2 regions of the Allobosea sp. GW821-FHT10B12 genome follow, and region 1 is predicted to be linked to the other one. Evidence: riboswitches for the same ligand, from Rfam matches in the RefSeq annotation. Region 1 holds a riboswitch; the other holds the start of a gene.
What was found. A riboswitch is a leader RNA that binds a small molecule or an ion and turns the genes downstream of it on or off. The one in region 1 is predicted to bind thiamine pyrophosphate.
Positions count from the first base shown of each region.

Region 2: linked by a shared signal. The riboswitch ahead of AC07O0_RS00185 (ABC transporter permease) and the one ahead of thiC (phosphomethylpyrimidine synthase ThiC) in region 1 are both predicted to bind thiamine pyrophosphate.

Region 1 is NZ_JBWKNL010000004.1:402,116-406,823, reverse strand. It holds gene thiC (phosphomethylpyrimidine synthase ThiC) at 1-1,351, opposite strand, end outside; TPP riboswitch at 1,430-1,534, opposite strand; gene AC07O0_RS16560 (hypothetical protein) at 1,638-1,838, opposite strand; gene AC07O0_RS16555 (hypothetical protein) at 1,905-2,348, opposite strand; gene AC07O0_RS16550 (hypothetical protein) at 2,338-3,342, shown strand; gene AC07O0_RS16545 (OmpA family protein) at 3,395-4,471, opposite strand.
Region 2 is NZ_JBWKNL010000001.1:30,667-35,374, forward strand. It holds gene AC07O0_RS00170 (glutathione S-transferase family protein) at 1-36, opposite strand, end outside; gene AC07O0_RS00175 (hypothetical protein) at 228-1,403, shown strand; gene AC07O0_RS00180 (TenA family protein) at 1,462-2,106, shown strand; TPP riboswitch at 2,166-2,262, shown strand; gene AC07O0_RS00185 (ABC transporter permease) at 2,360-3,103, shown strand; gene AC07O0_RS00190 (ABC transporter substrate-binding protein) at 3,147-4,106, shown strand; gene AC07O0_RS00195 (MFS transporter) at 4,280-4,708, shown strand, end outside.

The DNA.
Region 1 (4,708 bases):
TCAGCGGTCCCAATGTGTAGAACGGGGCTTCGCCGCATTCGCGCAGCTGCTTGTCCATGTTCTCCTTGATCTTGTGCATCGGCACATGGCCGGGGCCCTCGATCATCACCTGGCAGCCCTTGTCCCAGGCGACCTTGGTGAGCTCGCCCAGCGTCTCCAGCTCGGCGAACTGGGCGCGGTCGTTGGCGTCGGCGATCGAGCCCGGACGCAGGCCGTCGCCGAGCGAGAACGAGACGTCGTAGCGCCGCATGATCTCGCAGATCTCGTCGAAGCGCTCGTAGAGGAAGCTCTCCTTGTGATGCGCCAGGCACCAGCGCGCCATGATCGAGCCGCCGCGCGAGACGATGCCGGTGACCCGGGAGGCCGTCAGCGGGACATAAGGCAGCCTGACGCCGGCATGGATGGTGAAATAGTCGACGCCCTGCTCGGCCTGCTCGATCAGCGTGTCCTTGAACACCTCCCAGTCGAGCTTGATCGGATCGCCGCCGACCTTCTCCAGCGCCTGGTAGATCGGCACCGTGCCGATCGGGACCGGCGAGTTGCGCAGGATCCAGGAGCGGATGTTGTGGATGTTGCGGCCGGTCGAGAGGTCCATGACCGTGTCGGCGCCCCAGCGGATCGCCCAGACCAGCTTCTCGACCTCCTCGGCGGCGCCGGAGGTCACGGCCGAATTGCCGATATTGGCGTTGATCTTGACCAGGAAATTGCGGCCGATCGCCATCGGCTCGAGCTCGGGATGGTTGATGTTTGCGGGGATGATGGCGCGCCCGCGGGCGATCTCGTCGCGGACGAACTCCGGCGTGACGAATTCGGGAACCGAGGCGCCGAAGCTTTCGCCATCGGCATGACGCTCGCGGGCGCCATCCAGCATGGCGGCGCGGCCGAGATTCTCGCGGTGGGCGACGTAGATCATCTCGGGCGTGATGACGCCGGCTTTGGCGAACTCGTACTGCGTCGCCATCTGGCCGGACCTGGCCTCGAGGATCGGGCGCTGGGCCGGACAAGCCGGCACCAGCTGCTCGGCCGAGATATTGCCGTTGTCGGCGGCAGTGACGGCACGTCCCGCGACCGTCTCGAAGCCGCGGGCGTCGAGCCAAGCGCGGCGCGGCTGCACCAGGCCGGCATTGAGATCGATCTTCGCATCGGTCTCGGTATAGGGGCCGGACGGATCGTAGATGCGGACCGGCGGCTCGGCGTCGGTGGTCAGCACGACCTCGCGGAAGGGCACGCGCATCCCGGGATGCTCGGGTGCGGCGACATAGATCTTGCGCGAGCCGATGATCGGGCCGGTCGTCACGCTTTGCGGCGCGGCCTTGACGCTGTTCTTCTGCGGTTTGGTGTGGGCGTTCATCGTAAGGATCTCCTCCCTTGCAGGTCCAGGAGATCCGGGGCGTCTGACGGTCCAGTCGCTGTCTGCGGATGCATTTGTGGCGCAGCCGCGTTCCAGTCCCTCCGCCGGTATGACCCGGATCAGGTTCGATGGGTTCGGCCGTCAGGCCATCTCAGCTCTTATCGAGCACCCCTCGGAACGAGGTGGAGGTTAGAACCGTCCTGATCTCAGCGCAACTGGCAAAGGAGCACGGCTTCACGCTGCACTGGCATGCGCCATAGGCATTGCACGCGATGGAGAGGGAGAATCAGGCCGTGATGTCGAGATTGCCGCCCTGGCCGGCGGGTAGCATTGCCTGCTGCTGCTCAGTGGCCTGCTGGAGCATGGCGACGAGAGCCTGGTCGGAATCGGCGTTCTGCTTGACCATTTCGAGCTGCATGGCCTGCTGCGTCGCAGCCGACTTCATGCTCATCAGGCTCTGGGCGATCACGACCGACATCTCACTCATGGCAGGCTCCTCGCCGTCACCATAGGTAGCGATCGTTACCTGAATCTAAACCTAAAGCCGCAACCGCTATCGAGCAGGCGCGATGATCGACGGCACCGGCTTCGGCATCGGAATCTCGCGGTTCGGCTCCGGCGGCGCGGAGCGATCGCGCGCCAGCTGCTCACGCTCGCGCCGCGCCTCGACACGATCGGAGCGCGGTTCGAGCTTCTGCACCTCGCCCGCATTCGGCGCCATTGGCACGCCAGGCGCCCGCTGACGCTGCGGTGAAGGCGACTGAGCGGCAACGGCCTCAGCTGCGACAATGCCTACGAAAATCAATCCGACGAGGAACCAGCGACGCACGTGCATGACACCCCCTCCAGTCGGGCCGGCAGCCATGACCGGCCTGATGGAACAACCCGCGCGGGCGACGCCGGTTCCAGCGTGGCAGTGGGATTGTCCGCACTTCGCGCCGTTGTAATAGTCGCCGCAAATAGAGCGACGTGCCGGCAGGACCACGATGACCGACAAGGACTCGGCCGCCACATTGCTGCGGCAGTTCATCAACCTCCAGGGGAATGCTCTCGCCACCGTGCCGCAAGCCGAGTTCGCGGCGCTGCAACACGCCTACCGCGGATTTCTGCCGCTGAAGAATGGGCTGCCCCTGCTCTGGCTCTTCGGTTTCGACGAGAACGGGCCGGTGGCCGGCGGGCCGACGGTGGATACCTCCGCGCTGAAGCAACGCCTCAAGCTGCTGGCCTATGTCGGCAAGTTCACCAACCTGCCCGGGCAGCGCGCCAAGGCCAGGAACTTCGTCGCCTTTGCCGGTGAGGGCGAGCGCTTGCTCGCGACGCTGCGCCATCTTGGCTATCGGCACGTGAAGCGCGACGACGGCTATTGGGTCACCCAGCTCGACTTCTGGGGCATGGTGCTGATCGTGCTGCTGACACCGGGCGCCCGCGTCGCGCTGCTGCAGGATTTCCTCGACGGCAGGCTGAATCTGCCGCGGCAGGACGAACACCATGCCATTCTGCTCGGCCATGCCGAAGCCGCCTTGCCTCTGACTCAGCCGGCCGAGCCGGAATTCATCGCCCTGATCGAACGCCTGTCACAAGCCGAGCGCGCACGCCGCGCCAAGAGCGAAAGCATGGGCCTGGCGAAGGCGCTTGGTCTCGGCCTCGCTGGCGACGACTGGGTGATCGGGATCTCGGTGCCAGAGGCATGCGGCTCGGGCTACGGCTACCTGCTCGGGCTGTCGCTGCGCCCAATGCCCGAATTCGACTGGTCGCTCCATATCAGCGACCGCGACAACCATAGCCGCTTCGACGAACGGAACGGCACGATGCTTCGGAATGATGCCGGGATCACGCCGCTCGGCACCGGCAACCTCCAGGCCTTCCCGCGCTGGCTGAAACAGGCTGAGCGAGAGCTGGGAATCCGCTTCGATCTCGGCGCCTCCAACTTCACCGTCGGCCGCAAGCGCTCGGCCGTGGCGCCTCTGCGCGCCTGGATCGAAAACGGCTGAAACGAGACGAGGCGGCGCCGAGCGCCGCCTCGCAAACTGCGTTGGTCTTGTCTTACTGCTGGTTCTGGCCGGTGAGCAGCGGCGTGATCCGGCGCAGGGTCACGCGCCGGTTCTCGCGCGAGTCGCCCTGCGTCTGGACCTTGGGATACTGCTCGCCATAGCCCTGCGTCGTCAGGTTCTCGGCGGGAATGCCGAAATCGCGGGTCAGGATCTCGGCGACCGACTGCGCCCGCCGGTCCGACAGCGACAGGTTGTCGACGTCGGCGCCGACCGCGTCGGTATGGCCCTCGACCATGAAGACCTCGTTCGGTGCGCGCTCGACCGCCTGGCGCACCGCCTGCGCGATGACCTGCAGGCGCCCGGCCTGGTCGGGCGTGACCGTCCAGGAGCCGGAATCGAAGTTGATCGTGTCGATGTCGACGCTGCGCATATGGGCGCGCAGATCGGGCGAGTAGCGGACTTCGTCGAGCGTGTAGCGGCGTGGCACCGGCGCGACCGGCGGAGCGGTGATCGTCTCGTAGATCAGTCGCTCGTCGGCGCGCTCGGCATCGACGATATAGCGCTCGCGCGGGATGCGCAGCGGCGGCGGCGGCAACTCGACCACCTCCTCGGCGAAGCGGGCCTGCGGCCCGTCGCGGCGGACATTGTCGATGATGACGAATTCGCCGCCGTCGCGCTCGCGCCGCGAGCGGCGGATCAGCCGGCCTTCGGCGTCGGTCACCGTGACGATCTGCGTGCCATCGGGACGATTGTAGACCGTCACCGTCTCCTCGCCCCGACGCTCGCTGCGGGTATCGAGGCCGAGATCGCGGAAGCGCTGCGTCTCGTCATAGCGGATAACGGCCCGATCATCGTCGCCGCGAATGATGGTGCGGCCGGGCTCGCGGATGATGGTGACATCGCCCTCGCGACGCTCCTCACGCCTGCTGCGGATGTCATCGAGCCGGCTCGCGCCCTGCGTCGCCATGATGCCGCCAATCGCGGCGGCGCCGAGACCGATCGCGGCGGCGCCGCCAAGCCCGATGCCACCGCGGCGACCTTGCCGATCGGGCACGGGCTGGCCGGCCTGACCGGGGATGCCGGGTTGGACCGGCTGCACCTGGCCGGGCGCAGCGCCCGGTTGCGACAAGGCTCCAGGCTGCTGGCCGGGAGCTGGCGCAGATTGCGTCGGCGCGGTTCCGGGCTGCGATAGAGCGCCCGGCGTACGGCCGGCGTTCGGAGCCGGGGCAGGCTGGCCGGTAGTCGGCTGACCAGTGCCGCCGAGCCCACCTTGACCGGGCGCCGGCTGCGCAGGTGCCGCTTGACCCGGAGCGGTCTGCCCGGGCTGACGGCTCAGGCCCGAGGGCTGCTGGGATGGAGCTGTCGG
Region 2 (4,708 bases), on a different contig from region 1:
CAAGGTCCGCGTCGGTCCGAATCCGTAGAGCTTCATCATCGCTTCCTCCCATACATACCAATTGGTTTGTATTGACACCTCTCCGGCTGACAGCCTGTGTCAGCAATCTCCGTCGCGACCTGCCGCAGCGCCATGATCGCGCCACCGTCGCACCTAGATTCGCCAGTCCCCGAACGGCGCGACCGCCCTCCGCTGCAGCTTGCGCCCGTCCCTGGAGAACCGATCCGATGCTCGCCCGTTCCGCGCTCGTGACGCCGCTGCTGTTGATTCTCGCCAGCCCCATCCTCGCCCAGACCGCAACGACGGCCACTCCGGCCGCTTCGGAACCGACCGCGGCGGGTAAGGCACCCGATGCCTGTCGCCTGTTGCCGCAGGCCGATCTGGAAGCGCTCTTCCCCGGCCGCCCGATCACCGCCAAGGGCCCGACGCTGAGCCCGATCAGCCGCGGCCCGCAATACGCCGAGAGCTGCATGTATTCGGTGAAGCTGCCGAGCCCTACCTCGAAGATGGACCATGCCCGCTTCGCCTCGGTCACGGTGATCCGCTGGGACGGCGTCGCCAAGGGCCGCGAAACCCCGGCCCAGGCCTTCGCCTCGATCAAGGGTACCCGCGAGAAGGTCGCGAGCGATCCGAAGATCACCCTCAAGCTCGAGCAGCTCTCCGGCATCGGCGACGAGGCCTTCCAGGAGACCAATTCGTCCAGCGTCGTGATCCGCGCCCGCAAGGATGATCTGATCTACGCCGTCTCGCTCGATCTCTATTCCGAGCAGACCGCGCCGAACGCACTCGCTCTGGCAAAGCAGGCGGCGGCGCGCTGGCAGGGTGGAGCCGGCATGGTCGACGCACCGACGCAGGTGGCGACCAACAGCGCCGTGACCGTGCCGGCGGACACCCGCCCCTCCTCCGTCGCCCCGGTCGAGCAGTGGCCGGACGCCTGCGCGCTGCTGACGCCCACAGACGTCAAGGCCGCCTTCCCCGGCATGACCATCAGCGATCCGCGCAAGCTGATGGGCAAGATCACCCATGAGAGCCGCGAGAACCGGCAGGAGGCCTTGCCGAACCCGATCGGCTGCCAGTTCGACGCCAAACGCACCGTCGAGAAGGACGGCAAGCGCACGGTCGAGCTCAACCAGATCCAGGTCAGCGTCCGCAACGTCGCCGCCAATGAGGACCTGTCGAAGCGCTGGTTCCAGAGCGCGATCAAGGTCTCCGAGGCCAAGACGCCGGTCGAAGGGCTGGGCGACGAGGCGGCGCTCGACATCATGAACCGCATCCATATCCGCAAAGGGCTGGTGACGGTCGATGTCCGCGTCTCCGGCGGCGAGCGCGATCAGGCGCTACACGCTGAGGCCAAGGCGCGCGTCGGCGAGCTCGCGAAGATCGTCGCGGCGCGGCTGAAATAGCGTGCGGTCGCGGCGCCGCTGCTGATAGGGAGAGCCCGATCAGCAGAAGGCTACGCCCATGACCGAACGTTTCACCGAGACCCTCCGCCAGGCCAGCCAGCCGGCCTGGTCGCAATCCGTCGGCCACCGCTTCGTCCGCGAACTGCTCGATGGCTCGGTCTCCAACGCGGTCATGGCCCGCTACCTGATCCAGGACCATCGCTTCCTCGACAGCTTCCTGACCCTGCTCGGCGCCGCGCTCGCCGGCGCCGACAGCTTCGAGGCCCGCATCCGCTTCGGCCGCTTCATCGGCATGGTCAGCGGCGAGGAGAACACCTATTTCCTGCGCTCCTTCGCGGCGCTCGGCGTCAGCGAGCAGGACCGCGCTACGCCTCCCGACAGCAAGGCCACCGCCGGCTTCAAGGCGATCATGCGCGAAGCCGCCGCGACGCGCTCTTACGCCGCCGCCCTCTCCGTGCTGGTCGTGGCCGAATGGCTCTATCTCGACTGGGCCCAGCAGGTGTCAGAGCCGCTGCCGGCGAACTTCGTCCATGCCGAATGGATCACCCTGCACGACAATCCCGACTTCCGCGACTTCGTCGACTTCCTACGAAGCGAGCTCGACCGTGTCGGCCCAAGCGAGACGCAGACGAGTCGGGACTTCTTCCTGCGTACCGTCGCGCTGGAGAAGGCCTTCTTCGACTCGGCCTATGACGAAGCCTGAGCGGCGCGCTGCGGCCTGAGGCAGGCGTGACAGGCGCAAGCCTTTCTGCCACAAGCACAATCGAGAGACGGGGGCGTTCGCCGGAAGGCGAGCTGAGAAGCACCCTTCGAACCTGAACCAGATCATGCTGGCGGAGGGAGTCGCTCGGGGCAGCCTCGTCAGTGCTCATCCCCGTGCCCGCCTTCCACCGGAAAGGCGAGCTTTGACGACGCAGGACAGGATAGAGCGCAGTTCGGCCGCAGCGGGGCTGATGATGGCCGCGCTCGCTCCAGCCCTGCGGACGATTCTCGTCCTGCTCCTGGCCTGGCAAAGCGCGATCTGGCTGTTCCAGCCACCGCGCTACATCCTGCCCTCGCCGCTCGACGTGGCGCTGGCCTTCCAGCGCCAGCCCGGCTTCCTCTTCAGCCACAGCCTCACCACCATCGCCGAGATGGCGCTCGGCTTCGTGCTCGGCTCGTTGTTCGGCGCGCTGACCGCGCTCGCGATCGTGGCGCTGCCGCGACTCGGTCGCCTCATCTGGCCGGTCCTGCTGGTCCTGCAATCCTTCCCGGTCTTCGTCATCGCGCCGCTGCTGGTGGTCTGGTTCGGCTTCGGCATGGGCTCGAAGGTGATCATGGCGACGATCATCATCTTCTTCCCGGTCGCCTCCGCCTTCACCGACGGCCTGCGCCGGACCGATCCCGAGCTGATCGACGCCACCGCCCTGACCACGGCGACGCATTGGCAGACGCTGCGTTATGTCCGCCTGCCGCTGGCGATGCCGAGCTTGCTCACCGGCCTGCGGGTCGCGGCTCCGCTGGCGCCGCTCGGCGCGGTGATCGGCGAATGGGTCGGCGCCTCCGCCGGGCTCGGCTTCGTCATGGTCCAGGCCAATGCCCGCATGCAGACCGACACGGTCTTCGCCGCGATGACGGTCCTCGCCGTGCTCAGCCTCGTCCTGCGCCATCTCGTCGATGCGCTCGGCCCGCGCCTCCTCCCCTGGGCGAGCGAGCCGTGACGCCACTTCGCTTCAAGCCGATCACGCAGAAGGATTTCGCCTGATGACGCTCCGCGCCCTGACCAGACGCACTCTCCTCGCCACCGGCCTCGTCTTGGCCGCCGGCCTCGCCAGCCCGGCGCGCGCCGCCGACAAGCTGACGGTGATGCTCGAATGGTTCGTCAATCCGGACCACGCGCCGCTCGTCGTCGCGCAGCAACTCGGTCTATTTAGGGAGGCCGGGCTCGAAGTCACCATGGTGCCGCCCTCCGACCCCTCCGCCGTGCCGCGCCTCGTCGCCGCCGGCCAGGCCGATATCGGCATCCACTACCAGCCCAATCTCTATCTCGACCACGCCGCCGGCATCCCGATCGTCCGCGTCGGCACGCTGGTCGAGACCCCGCTCAACAGCGTCATCGTCAAGGCCGACGGGCCGATCAAGAGCCTCGCCGACCTCAAGGGCAAGACCATCGGCTACGCCGTCTCGGGCACGGAGACCACCTTGCTCGGCCAGATGCTGGCCAAGGCCGGGCTCAAGCTCGACGACGTCAAGCTGGTCAACGTCAACTTCGCGCTCTCGGCCGCGCTGATCGGCGGCAAGGTCGACGCCACCATCGGCGGCTATCGCAATTTCGAGCTGACGCAGCTCAAGCTCGAAGGCCACCCCGGCACGGCCTTCTATCCCGAGGAGCACGGCGTCCCGGCCTATGACGAGCTGATCCTGATCACCCGCCGCGACGCCCTCGCTGACAACCGCCTGCCGCGCTTCCTCGACGCCATCGAGAAGGCGGCGCTCTATTTGACCAACCATCCACAGGAAGCCTGGAAGCTCTTCATCGCGGCCCATCCCGATCTCGACGACGCCCTCAACCGCCAGGCCTGGATCGACACCCTGCCGCGCTTCGCCAAGCGCCCGCGCGCCCTTGACCAGCGCCGCTATGAGCGCTTCGGCGCCTTCCTCGTCGAGCGCGGCCTGATCCAGAAGGCTCCGGCCCTCGCCGAGATCGCGGGCGAGGTGAAGTAACCAGCGGATCGCGGCGGCAGCCCGCCTGCCGCCGCCAATCCCGCGTCCACATCAGGGCGGACCTGTGCCGGCGGCTCTGGGTTGTCAGCCGGGCATGGTGCTATGAGCCGGCTCCGCAGCCATCGGGCGAGCCCTCGCCCGGATTCGCAGCTGCGCCCGGCGAAATCATCCGCATGAACGTCAGCAAGCCGATCGCCTCCACCCGCCGCGCCGACCTGCCGGTGCTGTTCGCGCTCAGCGCGACGCATCTGCTTAACGACATGATCCAGTCGCTGATCCCGGCGATCTACCCGATCATCAAGACGGCTTACGCGCTGGATTTCGGCCAGATCGGCCTGATCACGCTGACCTTCCAGATTACCGCCTCGCTGCTGCAACCGGTCGTCGGCCATTACACCGACAAGAACCCGATGCCCTATTCGATGGTCGTCGGCATGGGCTGCACGCTGACCGGGCTGATCGGCCTCGCCTATGCCGGCAGCTACGCGCTGCTCTTGATCTCGGCGGCCTGCGTCGGGCTGGGCTCCTCTATCTTCCATCCCGAGGCGACCCGCATGGCTCGCAACGCCTCGGGCGGCCAGCAGGGGCTGGCGCAGGGCATC